3 regions of the Clostridium sp. CTA-5 genome follow, and region 1 is predicted to be linked to each of the others. Evidence: riboswitches for the same ligand, from Rfam matches in the RefSeq annotation. Region 1 holds a riboswitch; each other region holds the start of a gene.
What was found. A riboswitch is a leader RNA that binds a small molecule or an ion and turns the genes downstream of it on or off. The one in region 1 is predicted to bind lysine.
Positions count from the first base shown of each region.

Region 1 (8,502 bases):
CAAGATCAGAATAAGTATTGATATTATATTTTTCTGCAATATCTCTTCTTACTACCAATCCATAAGTATTATTAAATCCATATAATCCTATCCAGTTTAAATTATATTTACTCTCATATTTTTCTGTAAGATTTTTATATAATGTTTTATCATCTGGAATTCCCTGTTCTTTTAGTACAAAACTCCAACCAGTCCCCGTATATTCTGGATAAAGGTCAAAGTCACCTTTTACAATAGCAGGATGTATATTACTTGTTCCTCCACCTACTCCCTTAATTATTTGCACCTTTAAGTCAGTATTATTCTCAATAAGTAATGCTAACATCTCTCCTAAAATAAATTGTTCAGTCATTGGCTTAGTAGCTATCTTAATAGTTGAACTTTTATTTGAGCACCCTAACATTGAAATTGCCAAAATAAATACTATCAATACAGAAAACTTTTTATAATGTTTTTTTAAATTTTTCATTATATTAACTTCCATCTCCTTTTAATTATTTTTTCGATACTTCCAATAATAAAATCAGCTATTAATGCTAATAAGGCTATTAATAAACTTCCCGCAATTGTCATAGAAGTATTATTAGTAGTTATTCCTCTATAAATAGCAACACCAAGTCCACCTGCTCCAATAAAAGAAGCAATACCTGCAAGTGCAATTGTCATAACTACCATATTTCTAAGTCCTGATAAAATTGCTGTAGTAGCCAAAGGAAGTTTAACTTTATATACTATTTCAAAAGGTGTACTTCCCATCCCTTTAGCTGATTCAATTATTGAATAGTCTATATTTTCTATACCTGCATATGTATTTCTAACCATAGGTAACAATGCATATATTGTAAGTGCTATTATAGCTGTTGTATTTCCAATCCCTGAAAAAGGAATTAAAAAACCAAGAAGTGATATTGATGGAATTGTATAAATAAAACTTGTTATACCAAGAATAAATGGAGATGTCTTTTTATACTCACTAATTAAAACTCCTAATATTAATCCTATTATTCCTGCTATTAGTATTGAAATTCCTGAAATTTTTAAGTGTTCAATTATTAACTTTAGGAAAAAATCCCATCTAGAAATATATAACTGAAATACTTCTCTAATCATTTAACCCTCCAAAATTTCTCTTAATTATGAGTTATCTTTTATGTTAATCATAAATATAACTAATCTAAATAAAGTTTTTTTACTATATTATTCTTATAAAATGAAAAAATTCTCTTAAATTACTTTTAAAGAATTAATATACTTAATTTAATAATAATTTAATTTACTATAATTTATTCTTTTTTGCTTTATATTTAAATTACATTATTTCTAGATATCTTTAAATATATTTATATTTTTTATATAAAAAGGTTAAGATATAAATAAACATCAGAGTATATTTTTAAATATCAACATCTACTAAAAATATATAAAAACAACAAAATTCTTATATAAATCTATTTAGCCTTTAATAAATAGATTTCTAGAAAGGATTGGATTTCTATGATTAATAAAAATAAAATAACTATTGGAATAGCACTATTATTTGAATTAGTATTAATAATTACAGCTACTTCAAATATTTTATCAAAGCAATGGAATAATTTACTTTTATCTATCCTAGCAATTATATGTATAATACTTCCTTTTGCTATTACTCATATTGCTAATGTAAAAAATATAGTCTTACCTTCTAGTTTTAATATAATAGCTTTATTATTTATTTTTCTATCACTATACTTTGGAGAAATTAAAAAATTCTACGTTATGCTATGGTGGTGGGATGTATTTCTCCATTCTGTATTTGGAATATATGGAGTTATTATAGCATTACATTTAATAAAAGGAATTATTGTAAAAGACAACAATGTTACACAGAGAAGATTTGGTATTTTGGCTGTAATATTAGCATTCACTTTTTCAATTGCTTTAGGTACTTTGTGGGAAATATTCGAGTTTTCAGGCACTTATCTATTTAAAATTGATATGCTTGGTGGAGGATTTGAAGATACAATGTCAGATCTTATGGTAAAAAGTTTATCTGCTTTTATAACTTCTGTAATATGTTATTATAGAAATTTTAGGATAAAAAAATAGATACAATCTCAAAAATATATTTTTTAAAATTGTATCTATAAATAATTGTTTCTAATATAAAATATAACTTTTATTTAAACAATTTAATAATTATCGGTTTTCCTGATACTCTAATTTTCCCCTCATTTACTTCTAACTCAGAATTATCAATTAAATTTAAATATTTTCCGTTATTAAGTTCAACTGGTATATCAGCTTTGTTTCCTCTTATGCTAAATATTCCAATAACCTTTTCATCCTCCGTTTCATATTTTCCGATAATAATATCTGAATCATTGTCACATTCTAAGGTGTAATCTCCCACTATAAAAATTCGATCTTTTTTTATCTTATAAAGGCATTTCATTAATTCTGAAATATCATATCCTGTATTCCAATTAACCTTATCAATCTCAAATAAATTTGGTCTAATAACATTTTCTTTTTCTTGACCTGCATAAATAAGAGTTGTTCCCTTTTGAAAATATAAAAATGCTGTTAAGTTCTTTAATTCTTCTTCATCTTTAAGTCTACTCTTAATTCTAGGTTGATCATGATTTTCTAAAAATCTTAATTTAATATAATTAACTGGATAAATGCAATCTTGAAAATTAAGTATATTAATATAATCACTTAAACTAATTTTACCATCAATATACTTATTAAAAAAACTAAGTATGTCATAATCATAAGTAATATCAAATGCTTTATATATTTCACTATCTGAATGCCCTACAAATCCTTGTTTTCTATTTAACTTTATATATCCAGGCTCTACTGTTTCCGATAACCATATGCATTCTGGATGAAGTGAATTTATCTCTTTTCTAGCCTTTTCCCAAAATTCAATTGGAACTAAAGAGGCTACATCACATCTAAATCCATCTACTATTTCTGCCCACATTTTAAGAGTATCTATTTGATAATTCCATAATTCCTTATTATTATAATCAAGATCTATTACATCCTCCCAGTCTCCAACTTTATTTCCTAAGTTTCCATCAGCTTTCTTATAAAAATATTCAATATGATTTTTAACAAGCCATGAATCAAGAGAAGTATGATTGTAGACAACATCTATTATACATTTCATATCAAGGCTATGTATTTCATTAACCAACTCTTTAAAATCATCTATTATACCATATTCATCATTAACATTCCTGTAATCTTTTATAGAATACGGACAACCTAATGAACCTTTTTTCCCCTCTACACCAATTGGATGAATAGGCATAAACCATATAATATCTGTTCCTAATTCTTTAATACGTTTTAAGTCTTTTTGAACACCTTTGAATGTCCCTTCTTCACTATGATTTCGTACATAAACACAATAAATTATTTGATTTCTTAAATTAATATTTGTATTAACTGCCATATAAATTCCCCCTTAATTACCTCTTAATACTATAATAGAATCTTATCTAATATATTTCTTGCTCTATTTTGAAAAATAATAATACAATTTTGATAATTAAGTCTGCTATATTAAATTATTATTGTTAACTTAAATTTAATAATTATTAAAGTAATTAATCACAATTTAAATTAACAATATATTATATTTATATAAAAAAATTAAATTTTAAAAATATTTTTTTATTTTGTATTGACTTATTTATAATTTTACTCCATAATTACGGTATAAACTAACAAGTAGATAACTGAGATAGAGGTGCGAAATTTAATAGTAGTATTATGGAGGTAAGCTCAATGAAGTAATACGAAAGGAACTTTCGCCGAAGTAAATAGTTAAATTGCTTTAATACTATTTACTGGTCTTATATAAAATATATATAAGACTGTCACAAATTCTTTTGTGGAGAGCTATTTTCAATGGAAATTTACGTTATTTGTTATATTGGTTTAATATAACAAATTCGTATTTGTGTCATGAGTGTGCTCTCATGGCATTTTTTTATTGTTTTAATTTACATTCAAAGTCTAATAGACAAGCTTTTTTGTTTATAGTTTCCTTTGAATGTATCAACCTTTAATATTATCTTAGTTACTTACTTATGGAAATTTAAAACCATAAGGAGGATAAATAAAATGAGTCAAGAAAATCACGAATTAAAAAGAAGTTTAAAAGCACGACACTTAAACATGATAGCTATAGGAGGTTCTATTGGTACTGGTATATTCCTAGCAATGGGTGATACCTTACATCAAGCAGGTCCTGGAGGAGCGCTTCTAGCTTATGCATTAGTAAGTATTATGGTGTACTTTCTAATAACTAGCTTAGGAGAAATGGCAACTTATATGCCAACATCTGGTTCTTTCAGTTCATATGCTAATAGATTTATTGATCCAGCACTTGGATTTGCACTTGGTTGGAACTATTGGTATAACTGGGCTATAACAATAGCAGCTGAAATGGTTGCAGGTTCTTTAATTATGAAATATTGGTTTCCAAATGTAAATGCCCTATTCTGGAGTATATTATTTTTAGCAATAATAGTTGGTTTAAATATTTTGTCATCAAGAGCATATGGTGAATCAGAATACTGGTTTGCTGGAATTAAAGTAGTTACTGTTCTTGTATTTTTAGCAATTGGTATTTTAATGATTTTAGGTATAATGGGTGGAGAAGAAACTGGTTTTCACAATTATTTTTTAGCTGATGGGCCATTCCATGGAGGGGTTAAGTCTATATTTTCTATATTCTTAATTGCAGGTTTTTCATTTCAAGGAACTGAGCTTATAGGCGTTGCTGCTGGTGAAAGTGAAAATCCCGAAAAAACTATACCAAAGGCTATACATTCAATATTTTGGAGAATATTAATATTTTATTTAGGAACAATAATTGTTTTAGGTGCTATAATTCCTTTTACTAAAGCAGGTGTTGAAACAAGTCCATTTACAATGGTGTTTGAAAAAGCTGGTATAGCAGGTGCTGCTTCATTAATGAATGCAATTATATTAACTTCTGTATTATCTGCTGGTAACTCTGGTATGTATGCATCAAGTAGAATGCTTTTTTCAATGGCTAAAGAAGGTATGGCTCCTAAGATTTTCTCTAAAACTAATAAAAGAGGAGTACCTATAAATGCTGTAATTTTAACTACTCTAGTTGCTTCTGCTTGCTTTTTAACTGGTATATTTGCAGAAAGTACAGTTTATGTTTGGTTAGTTGCTGCATCTGGTCTTGCTGGATTTGTAGCTTGGGTGGGTATAGCTGTATGTCACTATAGATTTAGAAAAGCATTTATTCATCAAGGTAAAAATTTAAAAGATTTAAAATACAAAGCTATATTGTATCCATTTGGACCAATACTTGCATTAATAATGTGTATAATTATAATGTTAGGTCAAGGATATTCATGTATAAAACCTGAAGGAATTGATTGGTATGGTTTAATTGCATCTTATATAGGAATTCCACTATTCCTTGTACTTTATATAGGTTATAAAATAAAGCATAAAACTAAAATTATTCCTTTAGATGATGTTGATTTAAATTTCTCTGAAGATAATAATGATAATACTACTGATTTAGATGAAGTTAAATTTGATAATTTTCAATCAGCTGAATTAAATTAGTAAAAAATAATATAATTAATAAGAGAAGGCTGAAAATTAGATGAAATCTAGTTTTCAGCCTTTTTAAAGTAAATTCAAATGTTAATGAACTTTATACTACCAACATTAACTTAAAACATAGCTATAAAAGTTTTTCTATAAAATTATTGAACCCATGCTCCACTTGAATTAACATAATAACCATTTATTGTTGTATTGCTGGCCATTGTACCATCATAATAAAGATAATACCAATTTCCGCCTTCATTAATCCATCCTCTTTTCATTATTCCTTTATAGCCATCTGATAATGGATTAAAATAATACCAATACCCATTTATTCTTTGCCAGCCTGTTAACATAGCTCCTTTATAACCATTTGAAACTGGGTTCAGATAATAAATAGCTCCATTAAGATTTATAAATCCTGTAGCCATCTGACCATTTCCGTAAAAATAATACCATTGTCCATTTTCTTCAAGCCATCCATTTCTCTTAGTTCCATCACTCCAAAGCCAATACCAATTTTCTCCTTCTTGATGCCATCCCTGTTTTACTGTTGAAGTCGGTATCTGTTGTATTTTTCCAGAATCTGTAGAGGTTTCACTAGTACTTTCATCTGGTTTAACCTTAGCTCCATCCCCTGTTAAAGTTGTCCCTCCAGGAAAAGCATTTTTCCCAATACTTTTTACGCTTCCAGGAATTTCAACTTTGCGAATATTAGTACAAGATTCAAATGCGCTCTCCCCTATTCTTTTTACACTTGATGGAATCTCAACCTTATTTAAATCAAAACAAGCATTAAAAGCTTTTTTTGCAATAGCAGTTACACCATCTGGAATGATTGCCTCTTTTATATTTCCTCTAGCATATACTAAAACATCATCTATAATTACTAATCCATCTGAATTCATATGATCTTCAATCCAAGGAGTAGATCTAAAGACACCATAACTTATATCAGTTAAATTTGATGAAAATTCTATCTCATTTAATGATACACATCCATCAAAACCATAATCTATATTAGTTACGCTTGAAGGTATTTTTATGCTTTTTAGATTGATACATTGATCAAAAGTACCTAATTCTATCTTTGTTATACCATCTTCAATATCAACACTAGTTAAATTTTTACAACCACTAAATGCAGCTCTTCCTATACTTTTTACACTTGATGGGATTTTAACATTCTTTATATTTTTACAACCTGAAAATGCTCCATCTTTTATAGTTGTTACACTTTCTGGTATTTTTACATTACCAGACGCATTTACACCACTTACTAAAATACCATTTGTAATTATCAATCCATCTGAATTTGTTTCAGCATCAGTTAATGGGACTCTTTCAAAAGCACCTGTTCCTACATATGACATATTACTTGGAATTTTAATATTAGTTAATTTAGTACAATCTCTAAAAGCATAATCTCCTATACTTTTTACACTTGATGGCATTATAACCTTAGTTAAATTAGAACAACGTTCAAATGAACTTTTTCCTATACTTTTTACACCTTTTGGTATTGCTACACTAGTTATATTAGTATTAAAGAAAACGCCATCTCCTATACTTTTTATATCTGAAGGTATAGTTATATCTCCAGATGCATCTTTCCACTCCATTAAGATACCATTTATTATGACTAGTCCATCAGAATTTCTTTGATTTTCAAACCAAGGAGTTCCATTAAAAGCTTTATTACCTATACTAATTACACTTGATGGCAAATTAATATCTTTCAAGTTTTTACAATAATCAAAAGCAAAAGCATCTATCCTTTTCACACTTGATGGAATCTTAACCTTAGTGATTTCTTTTTCTCTTTTCCCAAAATTAGGATCAGTACGCACACTTGGTGTAACTACATGTCCTATACTACTTACAACAAAACCATCTAGTTCTGATGGAACTTCTATATAACTACTAACATCAACTGTTCCACAAATTTTAATTGTTCCATTTTTAAGTTTTTTATACTCCCATGTGATACCATTCTCATCAACAGCACTATGTGTTCCTTCTAATATTTCCTCAAACTGATTACTTTTATATATTGTATCATTTTGAGTATATTCATTTGTTCCTGCCCATGCAAATTGAGTGCTTGCAGAGCTAAAAGTAAGTGCTGCAGCTATTAGTCCTACTATACTTTTTTTAATCATTATTTTTCCTCCATCCTATATATTTGAATACAAAAATTCAAATAACATACTTATATGTACTGTTTAAAATAAAATATCTAACACTTTTATAATTTAATTATTTATTAGTTTATATTTCCTTAACATAGATATAATACTATTGATTCCATACATTGTCTAATATCTAGTTTCACTCTAAATACCTTATTTAAACATTCATTGACTCTAAGTTATAATAATATATTTTTTACTATTTACTTTTATAAATATATAATCATAAATTAATTTTTTGATAAAAATATTAATTTATGATAAAATTAATTTAAATCTTACTTTAAGGATATTCCTGAGAGAAAAGATAAAAGCTAACAAAATGTTCTGAAGTACATGAGGGGTCTACCCAAGTGATAAGGCAAATATATAATTAAGTATATATCTCTATGCCTTTTTTGGTATAGAGTTTTTTATTTACTTAATTTAAAGAAGGGAATGAAAATACTATGGATACAAGAATTGCATTAATAGGAATAATAGTTCATGATATAACTGCAACTGAAAAAGTAAATGTCATACTACATGATTATAATAAGTATATAATTGGAAGAATGGGACTTCCTTATAAAGAAAAAAATCTCGCTATTATAAGTATCATAGTTGATGCTAGTAATGATATTATAAGTTCATTATCTGGTAAATTGGGTATGTTAAAAGGCATAAATGTAAAAACTATGTATTCAAAAATAGATTAAATTCCCGTTAACTT
Region 1 is NZ_BAAAAT010000001.1:969,237-977,738, forward strand. It holds gene ACYUET_RS04480 (glycine betaine ABC transporter substrate-binding protein) at 1-469, opposite strand, end outside; gene ACYUET_RS04485 (ABC transporter permease) at 469-1,110, opposite strand; gene ACYUET_RS04490 (hypothetical protein) at 1,495-2,088, shown strand; gene ACYUET_RS04495 (alpha-amylase family glycosyl hydrolase) at 2,159-3,448, opposite strand; lysine riboswitch at 3,733-3,908, shown strand; gene ACYUET_RS04500 (amino acid permease) at 4,123-5,613, shown strand; gene ACYUET_RS04505 (leucine-rich repeat domain-containing protein) at 5,757-7,760, opposite strand; gene ACYUET_RS04510 (TM1266 family iron-only hydrogenase system putative regulator) at 8,240-8,488, shown strand.

Region 2 (8,502 bases), on a different contig from region 1:
GAATTGATGCTGAAGTTTATCATTGTGGTTTTGATCCTGATAGCTTAGATATGGTAGTAATGAGAGAATTAGGCTTATGTATATTTGATTCAACAGCACCTCATGAGTATTTCCCTTCAAGAGAAAATGATGAAGTATTAGATATGTATAAAGAATTAATAACAGAAAATACTGATGAAAAATATGCTAACACCTTATCTAGTATAACTAGTAAATATAAAGAATTAAATTCTAAAGGAATAGCTTATCTTGCAAAAGCAAAATCCTATCATGATGATTTAGAAAAAATTTATGTTTCTGCAATAGATTTTAGCAAAATTGATTCTATAAAAGATAATTTAATTAAATTGATAGATTCTTTAAGATAGCATTAATTAAAATATTTAGTAAAAGCCATTATATCCATTAATATAAAAAAGTTGATTCAAAATTATAAATTAATTATTTTGAATCAACTTTATATTATTTATCTATATTTTAAATATGTATTAATATCTTCCTAAAAATATTATCTTAAGATTATTATTAATATGTTTTTTATTTTATGAAGCATCATTCATAAAATTTCTTATTTTAGTTATGTAACTACTTGATATTTCTATAGCTTCTCTTTTAGTTTCATATATATTTTCTTCTCCAATAATATCTGCAATTCCCATATTACCCAAAACATGCATTGGTTGTTCTTGTACATGGGTTATTAAAAGTTTTATTTTTTGTTTTTTACAATAACCAACTATTTGTTTCAATGCATTTATTGCAGATGCATCTATTGCATAACTATGTCTCATATCTAGTATAAGTACTTCTGTTGATGGTTTTACTGAATTTACTTTTATTAAAAAATCTTGTACTATTCCAAAAAATAAAGGTCCATCTACTTGATATACTGAAATTTTACCATCTGACTTTCTTAACATATCTAATACATCATCATCAAATACTTTTTCATCTACTAAATCTCTAATTGCTGTAGTTTCAGAGACTCTTTTCATAAATAAGAACATTGTCATAATCATTCCAAAACCAATCGCAACTACTAAATCAAAGATTATAGTACAAAAGAAAGTAACTAATAATACCAATAAATCACTTTTAGGTGCTTTTAATAATGATTTAAATGTTCTCCATTCGCTCATATTATAAGATACAATTGCTAATATTGCTGCTAATGATGTCATTGGTATTAACTTTGCAATTGGCATTAAAGCTAACATTATAATTAACAATGTTATAGCATGCACCATTCCTGATATTGGACTCTTACCACCATTCTTTACATTAGCTGCTGTTCTAGCTATTGCTCCTGTTGCAGGTATACCTCCAAATAATCCTGAAACTATATTTCCTAATCCTTGTGCCACTAATTCCATATTTGAATCATGTGTATCACCGATCATTCCATCTGCAACAACTGCTGATAATAACGATTCTAAACCTGCTAAAATAGCTATAGTCATAGCTGGTGCAAATAATTGATTTATAGTACTTATACTTATGCTAGGCATAACAGGCATTGGAATAGCTGATGATAATTGTTGGAATCTATCACCTATAGTTTCTACTGGTAAATTCAAAAATTTCACCATTAAGGTAGCAACAATTAATGCAATCAATGAACCTGGTATAGTTTTATTAACCTTTGGCCAAAAAACTATGATTAACACACAAATAATCCCTATAACTAGTGTCCATATACTTAATGTGTTCATATTAGAAATATAACTTTGCCATTTAGGAACAAATTCTGCTGGTACCTTATCAATCTTTAATCCAAAAAAATCTTTAACTTGCGTTGATAATAATGTTATTGCTATACCACTTGTAAAACCTACTGTTATTGTTTGAGGTATGTACTTAATTAATGATCCAAATTTTAAAAGTCCCATTATAACTAACATAATACCTGCCATTATTGAAGCCGTAATTAATCCATTTAATCCATATTGCTGAATAATTGAATATATTATTATTACGAATGCTCCTGTTGGACCCCCAATTTGTACTTTACTTCCTCCTAAAAAAGAAATTATAAATCCAGCAAAAATTGCTGTTATAAGTCCTTTTTCTGGTGAAACTCCCGACGATATTGCTAATGCTATAGATAAAGGTAATGCTATTATTGCAACAATAATTCCTGATATAATATCTTTTAATAATTGTTGTTTAGTAATTTCTTTACCTTTAATCATTTTAAATAGTTTAGGCATCATTTCTTAACAACTCCTTTTTTGTTACATATGAAAAAAAATAATACACTAATTTTTTATTCAACTCATTATTAATTAAACAATATAAATATTCTTATTATTTAATTAAATATATTTTAATCTAAGTATAATATTATAGTATAAATTCTCTATATAAAGGGTTTTCATCCTTATTAGTACATTACTTTATTTCATATGTGCGAATTTAACCCATTATATATTACTCCTAAAAGTTTTAATCGTCAAAAATTTTATATTTTATATAATGTTTTATAAATAAAACATTATAATACTTAAATTCAATTAAATTACACTATAAATAACAAAAAGAAAATTATATAAAAAATAAATTATAATTTAAATAAATTTTTATATATTTAAACATAATTTATATAAGCTATAATAGATTTTACACATCATTTAAATCTCTTTAATCTTATAGATCCTTATTAACTAAAAAATAGGAATCAAGAGTACCCACTTCGTAGATAGTTTTTTTACACTAAAACATAATAAAATTTAACTTCTTGGAACTATAAATTTTATTATGCTCCTAAAGTTATTCACAAATTTGGCTGTATTATAAATTCTAAAAAAATAAAAAAGATAAAATTAAAAAGAATTTAATAATTCTTTTTAATTTTATCTATCCGAAATAGCCCTTATTTCTTATTGCTTTTACTATTGCATTTTATTTTGCCCCATATATAAATAAGTTATTTATAATAATAACATATTTTCTAATTTTTTTTCTAATTCTTTTGTTATATTTGTAAGTGGTAATCTTACTTCATCACTTTCAATTAATCCTTTTTTCTTTAAACAATATTTTAATGGTGTAGGATTTGGTTGCTCAAATAACATTGGAATAAAACTATCCAACTCCTTCCATATTTTAAGCGCTGATTGGTGATCATTTTCTTTTATATAATTATATACTTTAATAAAATCTCTAGTTCTTAAACTAGCTGAAGCTAAAATACCTCCATGACCACCAAGCGCAAGTGTTGTATAAAAAAGAGCATCCTCGCCAGTTAATACCGAAAAATCATTTGGTGCATTTAAAATTAATTCTGACGTTTGTTTCATACTCCCTGAACAATCTTTTATACCTACTATATTTTCTAGTTCTGCTAATTTAAATATAGTATCATTTTCAATATTAGAACCTGTTCTATAAGGAATATTATATATTATAATATTTAAATCTGTTGATTCAGATATTTTTTTAAAATGTTCATAAATGCCTCTTTGATTAGGTCTTGAATAATAAGGTGATACAGATAGTATTCCATCTACTTTATTGCTTTCAGCTATCTTTAACTTTTTAATTACTTCAATAGTATTATTTCCACCTAAACCAGTATAAACTTTTACCCTACCATTATTATATTCCATTGTTTTAGCTAATATTTCTTCATATTCCTCATTTGATATTGTTGGACTTTCTCCTGTAGTTCCTAGTGGTATGATTCCATCTACCCCTTCATTTACATAATGATTTACTAAATTTTCATATGATTTGAAATCTACCATACCATCTTTAAATGGTGTTATAAGTGGAACTATTATTCCTTGAATTTTCATTATTAATCCCCCTAACTAATTTTTACATAAGAAAAACCGTTGTAGTTATAACTACAACGGGTAGAGTTCATTTTTGCTAAAGCTTATAAAGATATTATATTAATAATATCTGATAAAATCCTTGTAGCACTCCACTTCCGTGACAGTTATACATATATTTTATGTATACCCAGAAATAAATTTTTGCATAACATATTTCTTCGGCCATTATACCTTTCCTTATTAATCAACGCTTGCCAACTCCTAATAAGTACTATTTATAATTAGCTCCTCTACCATAGGTCTTCGTATTTATTTTTATCTATTGTATCATTTACTTATAAAATTGTAAAGTACTTACAATAAGATTTATATGTTTAGGCTTGTCCTTATGAATTATAAATTTTATAATATACTTAATTTCAATACATAAAGGACTATTTCAAAATAAATATAATATATTTTAAGATAATGTATTTATTATAGTAAACAAACAAAAATCTTTCAAATTCATAATAAATTTTCTGAAATAGCCCTCTATAAATGATTAAAGGAGATAAAAATGGAAAATTTAAATATACTTGGTACTGGATCTGCTATGGTAACGAAATGTTATAATACTTGTTTTACTCTATCAAATAATAATGAGCATTTTCTTGTCGATGCAGGTGGTGGAAATACAATATTATCAAATCTTGAAAAAGCAAATATATCAATTAATCAAATACATAATATGTTTATATCACATAATCATAATGATCATATCCTAGGAAGCATATGGGTAATCCGTTCTGTAGCTCAAGGAATATTAAATGATAAATACACTGGAAGTTTTAATATTTATTGTCATAAAACTTCTATTACTGCAATTAAAGCAATATGTTCTTTTGTGCTTCAAAAAAAATTCTTAAAATTATTTGATGATAGAATTATATTTATTGAAATTGAAAATAACTGTAAGTTTGAAATCTTAGGAAGAAAAACAACTTTTTTTGATATAAATAGCACTAAACAACTACAATTTGGGTTTAAAACTACTTTATTAAATAATAAGAGTTTAACTTTTTTAGGTGATGAACCTTTTAGAGAAAATCTAAAAATATATTGTGAAAATGTAGACTATTTGTTCCATGAAGCATTTTGTTTATATTCTCAAAAAGATATATTTAAACCATATGAAAAACATCATGCTACTGTTAAAGATGCTTGTAAAAATGCTAATATTTTAAATGTAAAATCTATAATTTTATATCATACCGAAGATAAAAATTTAGAAAAAAGAAAGGAACTCTATACTAAAGAAGGTAAAGAAGAATTTAATGGTATAATTCATGTTCCTAATGATCTAGAAGTTATTGAGTTATAAGCATAATAAAAATGTTCTAAGTATATAGATACAGTTAGAATTTATCTATTACTTAGAACTCTTTATTTTATGAATATAAAAATATGTTTTCTACACGGTACTATAAATTTGATAAAGTTTATATAATAATAAATTTTTATATAAACTCACTCTTATTAGAATATTAATATTTATTTTTATAATAAGAAATTTTGATATAAATAACTTGTAAAATTATCAAACTCAAAATAATTATTCCTAAAATCATAAAAAATTCTTCTGGTAAAACATTAATAATTGGATCTAACCTTGGATCAAATAACCAATAGTCATTTCTAAAAAATATTCTATGAAACAAAGTAAAATACTTTTTAAAATCTACTAAAATTGCTGTGATTAATAATATAAAAAATATAATTAAATAATTTGCACTAATATTTAAGATTTTATATTTATTTATAAACTCCTGACATATAAATTTATCTCTTCTATTTTTTAAAAAGAAATATAAAATTAATATTATAATAAATATAAACATGTAAATATAAATCAATAAAAATATTCTTTTTACATCTTGAAAGTGAACTTCTCCTTGAGTACTCATAGAAAAATTATGAAATTCTAATTTTTTAATAAATGGATTCTGCAAATAATTAATTAATCCTCTATAATCATTCATAATCTCTTCTGGCATTATTCCATTTTTCTCAGATAACCTATATTTATTAATTACTATTCTATAAATAGGAGTTAAATTTAATGTAATAACTACTGATAATGCAATGATAAACAATGAATTAAATATTCCTAATATATTATTAATAATAAATTTAAAATTTTTATATTTATTGCTTTGAGGTTTATTATTCATTCTTTTTTCTCCTATATTTTATATATTATATTTTTAATAAATGTTTATATTCTATTATAAATAAAATTTTAAAACATAACTTTTATATGAAAATTAATTTTATTATTATAATTATAATCTATTAAGCAATTTATTTAATAGATATTTAAAATAAATAATTTTTAAAATGCATCTAATTTTATTATGAATTAATTTAATTTATTTAAACATCAATAAATTAACACTACAAATTTATATTTTAATATAATTTATCCTTAGAATTATCTTTAAAAAATAAAAAAACAGTTGATTTAAATTAGAAATAATTTAAATCAACTGTTTTTTCAGTTACATTTTAATAAAAATTATATATTTAAACTAAAATACTACGGTATCTTTTAAGTCAATGTTAATATAGTATAGTAATCTCAAACTATCATTTTAATTTGCTTTATATTAATGAACAAACTTTATTGTTACTTATATATTTTTAATATACCTTCTACTACTGGTAATAATATAATAATTTGTTTACCACATTTCTCATAATTTACACTAATATTATTAAATTTAACTTGTGATATATTTTCAGAATTAATAACTATCTTAAAATTATCATATTTCTTTTTATATTTTAAATGTGGAAATTTTATTTCTATATCTACTTCATTATTATTTTCACTCATATTAAAGCTATATAAGTTATATTCACCTTGTTTGTATGCAAAACTTTCTGCATCATCTAAGTAATGTGTATACTTTCCATTTCCAGGATATATATCAAGTGTTAATTCTTTAATATCCTTTTCCCCAATATAATTTTGTTCTGGATAATTAGGAATAATACTTCCCTTTTTAATATATATAGGACATAAATCTAACGGTGCTTCTCTCAATATTAATTTTTGTCCTTCTATTTCTTCTTTAGTCCAATAATCTATCCATGTACCTTCTGGTAAATATACTGCTTTTACTCTTTTACCTTGTTCAACAACAGGAGACACTAATATATTTTCTCCAACTAAAAATTGATCATTTATCTCATATACATTCTCATCATTACTATAATGTAATACTAGAGGTCTCATAACAGGTAAACCAGTAGTTTCCCCTTGCCATAAAAGATCATATAAATAAGGAATTAATTTATATCTTAATTTTATATATTTTCTATTAATATCTAATGTTTCTTGCTCAAATGCCCAAGGTTCTTGATCTCTTGTAGATAAGGCAGAATGATTTCTAAATAAAGTTGAAAAACATCCTACTTGAACCCATCTAGATAATAATTCCTTTGTACAATCAAAACTAAAACCACCTACATCTACACCAGCAAAACTTAATCCACTAAGTCCTAAATTACATAACATAGGAATTGACATTCTTAAATGTTCCCAAAAACTTTGGTTATCGCCTGTCCACACTGTAGAATATTTTTGTGATCCTGCATAACATGCTCTTGTTATTACAAATGGACGTTTCTTTGTATACTCCTTTATACCTTCATAAGTAGCTTTACTCATTAAATGACCATATACATTATGAACTTCTCTATGGTCCCCTCCACGCCCTTCGTTATTAAACTGAACATCATCTGGTAAAGGACCATTAAAGCTTGCTGGTTCATTCATATCATTCCATATACCACTTACTCCAGTATCCATCATTATTTTTTGATTATTAGCCCACCACTTTCTTACTTCACTATTTGAAAAATCAGGGTACACTGCATCTCCTGGCCATACTTTGTTTACATAAGTTACATCATCTTTATCTGTCGCAAAATATTTGTTTTTCATACCTTCATCATATATGTTATAACCTTTTTCTTTTTTCACACCAGGATCTATTATTGTCACTATCTTAAATCCATTATCTTTAAGATCAGATAAAAATTTATTAGGATTATTAAATTTTTTATTATCCCATGTAAATACCTTATAATTATCCATATAATCAATATCTAGATGTATAGCATCACATGGTATATCATTTTCCCTAAAGTTTTTTTCTAATTCTTTAATTCTACTTTCTGGATAGTAAGACCATCTTGATTGTTGATATCCTAATGTCCACATTTGTGGTAATGGTGTTTTTCCTGTTAAATATGTGTATCCATTAACAACATCACACATATTGTCTCCATTTATAAAATAATAATCTAAATTTCCATCATCTGAAGCAAAATAATAATAATCTTCATTTTCTTTTCCCATATCAAAATATGTTTTAAAATTATTATCAAAGAATATACCAAATGTATTATTTCCTGTTAAAGTTATAAAAAATGGAATGGATTTATATAATGATTTAAATGATTCTACATGTGGAGTAGGGTCATCTGTATTCCACATTTCGTATTCATATCCTCTTTTATTTAAATAACCTGTTTTATCTCCAAGTCCATAAAACTTTTCATCACCATTAAGTTTTTTTACAACTTGTATTTTAAAATTATTATTAGAATCTACAAGTTTATGACCTTCTAAGGCTGATAATTGACTTTCCCCACGTCTTAGAAAAGGTTTTCT
Region 2 is NZ_BAAAAT010000014.1:65,913-74,414, forward strand. It holds gene ACYUET_RS17630 (PRK06851 family protein) at 1-368, shown strand, start outside; gene ACYUET_RS17635 (SulP family inorganic anion transporter) at 543-2,213, opposite strand; gene dapA (4-hydroxy-tetrahydrodipicolinate synthase) at 2,931-3,797, opposite strand; lysine riboswitch at 3,914-4,080, opposite strand; gene ACYUET_RS17645 (MBL fold metallo-hydrolase) at 4,339-5,142, shown strand; gene ACYUET_RS17650 (TIGR01906 family membrane protein) at 5,306-5,992, opposite strand; gene ACYUET_RS17655 (glycoside hydrolase family 31 protein) at 6,448-8,502, opposite strand, start outside.
Region 2: another riboswitch for lysine. It lies ahead of dapA (4-hydroxy-tetrahydrodipicolinate synthase); the one in region 1 lies ahead of ACYUET_RS04500 (amino acid permease).

Region 3 (8,502 bases), on a different contig from region 1:
CTGTGTCTCTAAGGCACTTAAAAATAATTATTCAAAAATGTACCTTAAAAGATTACTTCCACATATTTTTCATCATATTGTTTATTTTATCTCTTCTATTCTTTGTTTCCTCATAGTCTATAATAAACATATTTTCTTTTTTAACTAGGACATCCCCTTCTTTGGGAATATTTTCAATTTGTGAAATTAATACTTCTAACATATCACCCTCATGATTTTCAACCACTGCATAGTTTTCTTCAATTCTATCTACTATATATTTATCAACCATATTTATATCCTTTCCTAATATAAAATTCCCGTTTTCAAACATTATACCATTATATTATTACAAATATATATTTTAAGTTATATTGTGTATTAATACTCTAAAATATAGTATAAAATTCTTATACATTAATTAAATTGCCTTAATCAATGTATAAGATTTACTAATTATTTATATATTAATTTATTTTAACATTTCAAAATCTTTTAATGGCCAAAATTTAACTTCAGCTTTTCCTTTTATATCCGAACTATCTATGTAAGGATTAATCCATCTTCTAGCATCATTTGAACGTGGTCTATTATCTCCTAAAAAGAAGTATTTTCCCTCAGGAACATCAAATGTACCATTAGTTTCACTACTGTAATCCTTATTTTTAACATAATCTTCTTTTAATTCTTCTCCGTTCACACTGATAATTCCATCTTTTACTTCTATATGATCTCCTGGTAATCCTATTGCTCTTTTTATTACTGTCTCATGTAGCTCATCAGAGTAAAATACAATTATATCTCCTCTTTTAATTTTATCTAAATTATATATTCTACTTACAAATAACTTATCTCCAATATTTAATGTAGGAACCATTGATTCACTTGGAATATATACATTATAAACTAAAAATTTGTTGATTAAAAAAGCAATAGCTACTGCTGCAAATATCGGTACTATCCATTCATTAAAAAAGTTTCCTTTCATTTTGAGTTTAGATTTTTTTTCTTCTACTTCATTATTTTCTAACTTATCCATATTACCATCTTTTTCTAACATCAAATTCTTCTCCTTAACGAGCTTATATTTAATTTATATTCATACTTTATACGTAAAACTTTACACTTTGTTTAAAATAATATTAATATATCTTCTAAATTAATATTTTATAATTAATAAATATTGTATAGATTTCTTACTCAATTTTAAAACTAGATTACTTTAATTAATATTCTAATTAAGTTAATACTTTTATATAATTTTTATATAAAATTATAACTTTAAGTAACAATATCTAATTAGAATCATATATTATAAATTTTTTATATAAATTCCTCACTATAATTGTAAGTCATATCATTTATTAATATTCTAAGATTTATATTAATAAACAAATTTTATTGTAACTTATATATATGACATTTATTATAATTTGCACTTTTTAATTTTTTAGTTATATTTATAATTAATTATCATTTTATTATTTATTTATACATTTCAAAATCACTAAATGGATATATTTTCACTTTAGCTTTTCCTTGTATTTTTTCTGCATCTATATATGGATTTTCCCAATATCTAGAATCTTCTGATCTAGGTCTATTATCACCTAAAAAGAAATACTTATCTTCTGGAACATCAAAAACTCCATCTCCATCATTACTATAGTCATTATTTTTAACATAACTTTCATCTAAAATTTCTCCATTTAGAGTAACAACTCCATTTTTTATCTCTATATGGTCACCTGGAAGTCCTATAAGCCTCTTTATTAAAGTTGCTTCTAACTCATCTGACTGAAAGATTATAATATCTCCTCTTTTTAAATTTTGAGGACTATGAACTCTTGTTGCAATAAGTCTATCTTTTACTTCTAATGTGGGAATCATAGATCCACTAGTAATCCAAACACTATAAATTGCAAATTTCCATAATGATAATCCTATAATAACTGCTGCTAATATTGTTGGACCCCATTCTCTTATAATCCCTTTTTTATTATTACTCTCCTCCATATCGTCTCCACCTTTCTAATTGTATCCTTAAGACACATTCAAAAAATAATAGACTAATACACCTGTATATTTTCTCTTGTTTATTGGATAAATAATTTAATTAATAGCTAATTATTAACTAAATTTGTTTCCTTGTCTAAAGTAAAATATACGACACACCTTTGAATTATTATTTTTTTCATATGACTAAAATAAATTTAACTTATAAAAAAGATGCTTACAAAAGTATTTATCTTATACTTTAATAGTAAATTTACATATTATAAATTGTAGTAAGCCAATAAAATTTATAATCTCAATTAAGTATATCATAATTTTTTATGTTGAAACATTAATGATTTATAACAAACTTATTACATTATAAGTTTACCTTATTATATTTTTAATATAGTTCTTTCTTAAAATATTAATATATATGTTCTAATTAAGTTAATACATTAGATAAGGAAACTAATTGCCTTCATAACAAGCCTATTAGGTCAATTTGACAATGAGCAGAGAACCAAAAGTGATGCTCCAAATTTTATATTTGATTAGCAGAACTTTTACACAGTGCAATCTATCATTTTGTGTGAATCCTTACTCAACGAGCGTATGCGAGTCGAGCTTTCTATGATGGAAAATAGGTTAGCAAATGGACTTGTTATTTTTTGATTGTGACTTAATGAACAAACTTTATTGAAACTTATATACTTTAATCTAACATTATTAGTGTAACAATTTATCTTAGTATTATGTTTTTAATAAATATTTGTTATACCAAGTTGTGCTTATTAATTGAAGACAATGTTTAACAAAAATTAATAACTATATTTAAATACAAACATCCATTTAAAACATAGACTAAAATTTGAATACAATATAAAATGCACTAAAAAGAAATGTGTACCAAATATAAATTCGGTACACATTTCTCTTTTATATATTATATCTTGGGAAAGAATATTAATAAAAAGCTTTTTAATTTTATGAAAATATAATAAATTAAATTTCATTTCTTATTACATCTTCATAAGTTTCTCTTTTACAGACAAGTTTTATTTTTCCATCTCTAACCATAACTACAGCTAATCTAGGCACTTTATTATAATTGCTAGACATTGAATATCCATATGCACCTGTAGTCATCATTGCTAAAATATCATTTGCTTTAGCTTTAGGAAGATTTACGTGTTCTAAAAATATATCTCCTGATTCACAGCACTTACCTGAAATAGTAACTATCTCTTTAGAATCATCCTCAACCTTATTTGCTAACATGCATTCATACTCTGCATTATAAAGAGCTGGTCTTATATTATCAGTCATTCCTCCATCTACTGATACATACTTTCTTATACCTTCAATATTTTTAATTGAACCTACTGTATATAAAGTAATTCCAGAATTTCCAACAATACTTCTGCCTGGTTCTATAATTAAACATGGTCTTGCTTGACCTGTTCTCGAACAAACCTCATCAACTTTATTTATTATTGTCTCACAATACTCTCTAGTTGTTCTTGGTTTATCCTCTCCACTATAGTATATACCAAAACCTCCTCCTAAATCCAGTTCTTTTATTAAATATCCAGTATTTTGTTCAAATTTTTTTATTAAATCCATCATAATCTCGACTGCATCCTCATAAGGTTTAAGTTCAAATATTTGAGAACCTATATGACAATGAAGTCCAATTAAATTTATATTAGGTAGCTCTAGCGCCCTATTTATCGCATCTTCAATCATATTGCCAACGGGTGCAAATCCAAATTTCGAATCCACTTGACCAGTTTTTATATAGTCATGTGTATGTGCTTCAATACCTGGTGTTATTCTTAAAAATATATTTTGAATTTTTTTTTGCTGACCTGCAAATTTATTTAAAGCATCCATTTCATAATAATTATCTACAACAAATCTTCCAACCCCAAGTTTAACACCCAATTCAATTTCATCTAAAGTTTTATTATTTCCATGAAACATAACTTTCTCTAATGGAAAATCTGCTTTATATGCAGTAAACAATTCTCCTCCTGATACAACATCTAGATATAATCCTTCTTCTTTTATTATTCTACACATCTCAAGCGTTAAAAAAGCTTTCCCCGCATAAGCTACTCTATTTCCATTTTCATTACATTTAAAATATTTGTAATAATCACTACAATATTCTCTGATTAATTTTTCATCCATTACATATAGTGGTGTACCATATTCTTTAACCAATTCAGTAGTTTTAACGCCCCCAACCACTAATTCATTATCTTCAACTTTCATAGTTCCAAATAATTTCATTTTATCTACCTCCAATAATTATTTGCTAAAAAACAAATGTCACAGATAGAAATATCTAATCTGCGACATGTGGAGTTTTGGCTAATAGTACTTTATTGCTCATTGCTTATTGCTAAAGTTTTAATGCTTATAAAACATTATGAATTATATTTTTATACTTAATTAAAGCACTCTACATTATTCATATTGAAATATTAGTGCAACTATTATACCTTGTAGCTCCCCACATCAAGTGACAGTTATGTACATATTCTATACATACCCAGAAATAAACTTTCGCATAAAGAATATTTCTTCGGCCATAATACCTTTTTCTATAAATCATTATCTGCCAACTCCTTATAGATAATAATTATTACGGCTCCTCTACCCTAGGCTTTGTTATATTACCATTTTATTCAACTATTAAAAATATGATATCATATTTTTTATTTAATTCAATATTTTTTAACATAATTCCCCAAAGTTTATGAATTAATTAATTTTAAAAACATATCCCCTTTAATAATTAACAAATGTTAAACAATTTCCAATATTTATACACATAAAGAAAATATCATCTCCCAATATACTAGTTGTTATTTTTTAATGTGTCTTATATATTCATTCTTTATATTTTAAAAAGGATATTTATATTTTATTCATTTCTGTATTTATCCATCAAATCTCCCATTATACTTGCAGATGATGGTGGTGTATATGTTATTGCATTTGCACCTGCTGCTATAGTTTCTTTAACAGATTCAGTTGTTGGTCCTCCTGTTGCCATTATTGGAAATTCAGGATACTTTGCTCTTATATTTCTAACTATTTTTGCTGTGTTTTTCCCTCCTGAAACATTTAGTATCGTTGCTCCAGCCTCTATTCGCTCTGCTATATCTTCATCTTCAGATACAACAGTTACAACAACTGGTATATCAATTGTTGCTCTTATTTTTCTTACTACTTCATTAGATGTTGGTGCATTAACAACAACGCCCATAGCACCTTTAAATTCTGCATCCATTGCTAAATTTATAACTCTTTTCCCTTGAGTTATTCCACCTCCAACTCCACAAAAAACCGGTACATCCGCTGCCATAACAAGTGCTTGTGTAATTAATGGTTGAGGTGTAAATGGATATACAGCAATAATTGCATCTGCATTTGTATTTCTGATTACTGCAACATCAGTACTAAATAATAGAGATTTTATTCTTTTACCAAAGATCTTAATTCCACCACAGTCTCTTATTACCGCTGGAACTTCAACTACATGATTTCTTAGTGTTCCCTTTATCTCTGGAACAAGTTTTGACTCTTTTGCTGCCATACATATATTCCCCCTATTACTAAACATTATTAAAAATATAATAAGTATCTAAATTAAAAATATAATATTATCTAAGTTTCAATCAAATTTATTTATATAAATCTTATTATAATTACAAATATTAAATTATTATAAATAGGAACTTATATAGAAAATTTTTGATATGATTCTAACTAAAATATTTTTATAACAAATGTAACTTTATTATAAAAATAAATAAAAAGTTATAAATGTATAACTTAATTAGAACATATATAATCATAAACTTTTTAAAATATTGATTATTTACTTAAACCATTAAATTAAAATCTATACTAAAACAATTATACAAATATATTATACTCCTTTAAATATATTTTCTTAAAGAAATTTTTTTATTTAGTTTTCCACATTATCCACAGATTTTGTCCACAGTTTTATTTATAGTGTTAATAATATATTTTTATGTATATTTTACCATATTTTTCAAAATATATATACTCTTTAATTTTACATTTTTCTATATATTGTTACATCTAATTTTCCACATTACAATATGTAGAGGATTTAACTTTAACAATAATTATTTTATCCACAATTTTATCCACAGGCATTTTCTCATTTTCCACAAACATGTTACAAGCTTATATTTAGTGGCTTTGTCCTTATTATACGTATACATATCCACATTTTTAATCCACACAGTTATGCACAGGTTAGTTAGTCATTTATTTTTTCTCCAAATTAATCCAAATCCTGTAATAATCAATAAATGCTAAAACTCTTATCTCGACCTTATCTTATATTTTTTCTCATTAACAAAATCTTATACTACCAATTAGACTTGATATACCCACTTGAAATTTCCATATTATTCGTTCCATAAGCTATGTAATCATTATTTTTTTAAAGTTATCCACAAACAAGTAATAAAAAAAGTAATTTATACACATTCTGATTGACTCTTAGCAGATAACAACGAACAATTATTATAAAAATCTCTATAAAATTTAACAAAATATATTCATTAAAAGTTCTTTAAAAATTTCATAATCAATTATTAAGTATACGTCATATATTTTCTATATAAAAACCTCTATAATCTAAAAATTCATAAATTATTTTAGCAGAATAAAAGTGGTTACGCCACGTTTCAATGAACAATTGTCCATGGTCCATTGTCAATTCAAAAATCTCTACATAACCTTAATTTTATCAGCCTTTAAAGCTTCAAAACTTCTCTACTTTCCTAGATATTAAAAAAATCACTTCTATAAAGTAGCTTACATTGTATTAAACACTATTTATAGAAGTGATTGGTCATTCTTTTTAATTTTCACCTATAATATGTTGCAAATTTAGATCTACAACAAAGAACCATACAATTCTTTAATTTAGTCAAATTCATAAAAATAATTATTTCAACATGTTTTTTAACAACTCTTAATATTGTAGTTTAAGAGCAAACTGACATTAAGATTATCTTTTTATTTTCTCTATTTCAGTAGTTATTCCCTCTTTAACATTTTCTATTGCAAAATTTTTTCCTGGACATAATGTATCATACGTATCTCCATGTCCTTGAACCCTATTAATATTATATTTAACTATTAAATATGTTGATAATTCTTCTAAAGCCTTAATTTCTTCTTCTGTTGGTTCCTCTTCCTCCAAATTTCCTTCTAAACATATCCCTAATGTATCTTTATTTTGCCCTTTTATATGTGCCCCTATTGCATTTTCTGGCCTTCCCTTATATATAGTTCCATCTTTCCTTATATAAAAATGATATCCTATTCCAGCCCATTCTTTGTTTTTATGCATCTGATTTATTTGTTGAGGAGTTAATTCTTTAGATGCTGCATGATGAAAAACTAATACTTTAGGTTTATTATTGCATTCTAATTCTTGATCCCATTTATATTCTACATCATGTATTCCCAATCTATTTTCTAACTCAGGCAATTGTCTTTGCAAATCACTAATTTTTATTTTTTCTCCTTGAGAATATGGATTATCTTCTAAAAACCTTACATACCTATTCTTATTAAAATATCCTAGTATTAATAATAATGAAAGTGCACTAACCATTAATATAATAATTTTTTTATAAATCCTTTGTTTATACATCTGCTTTATCCTATAATGTGTTCTATTCTTATTTCTTCTTTCAATATCTTTTGGATATATTGTATAGTTCCCATTTTCATCTCTTTTTAGCACTCTTCTATTTTGGTATTTTATCCTATTTCTATTTCCGTTGATAATATTATTCATAAAACATATCACCCCTTTATTCTAGGTTACATAATATATTATAAATCATTTTCAAATATTTTCCAATTATTGTTGTAAAAATATGGATAAGCTTTCACATAACAAGTTCATACTAAAATATCAACACTATTTTTTAATAATGTTAATTTCTTTAATAACTTCATAACGTAAACGCTTATCCATATTTATAAATTGGATATTTAAAAAGAATTTATAGCCCAAATTTATTTATTAAGATTGTAATTTAAATATTTGTACTAATTCATTTAACTTTTGAGAAACTTCTGATTCATGTTCTACTATTGATGCAACTTCATTCATAGCTTCAGATGTTTCATGTAATCCTTCTTTTATTTTTTGTGAATTTTCTGTACTTACTTCAGCATTCTTTGCTGTATTTTCAATAGCAGCACTAATTTGTTCCATAGATGCTCCTATTTCTTGTGACATTGAAGATAACTGTAATGACATTTCATTTACAAAACTTCCATCTTTCTCATAAGACTTTCCTACAGCCTCATATCTAGTAAGTATATCTTGTACATCATTTTTAATAAAACTTAATATTTCTTGTGTATTACTTGAAAGATTACTAAATGCATTTTCTACTTTGCTGATTGTATTTTGAATAGTAACAACAGTTTTTGATGATTCCTCTGCTA
Region 3 is NZ_BAAAAT010000002.1:628,706-637,207, forward strand. It holds gene ACYUET_RS07830 (DUF3006 domain-containing protein) at 53-271, opposite strand; gene lepB (signal peptidase I) at 452-1,039, opposite strand; gene lepB (signal peptidase I) at 1,465-1,995, opposite strand; gene lysA (diaminopimelate decarboxylase) at 2,980-4,272, opposite strand; lysine riboswitch at 4,481-4,649, opposite strand; gene ACYUET_RS07850 (hydrolase) at 4,910-5,584, opposite strand; gene ACYUET_RS07855 (peptidoglycan recognition protein family protein) at 7,043-7,840, opposite strand; gene ACYUET_RS07860 (methyl-accepting chemotaxis protein) at 8,072-8,502, opposite strand, start outside.
Region 3: another riboswitch for lysine. It lies ahead of lysA (diaminopimelate decarboxylase); the one in region 1 lies ahead of ACYUET_RS04500 (amino acid permease).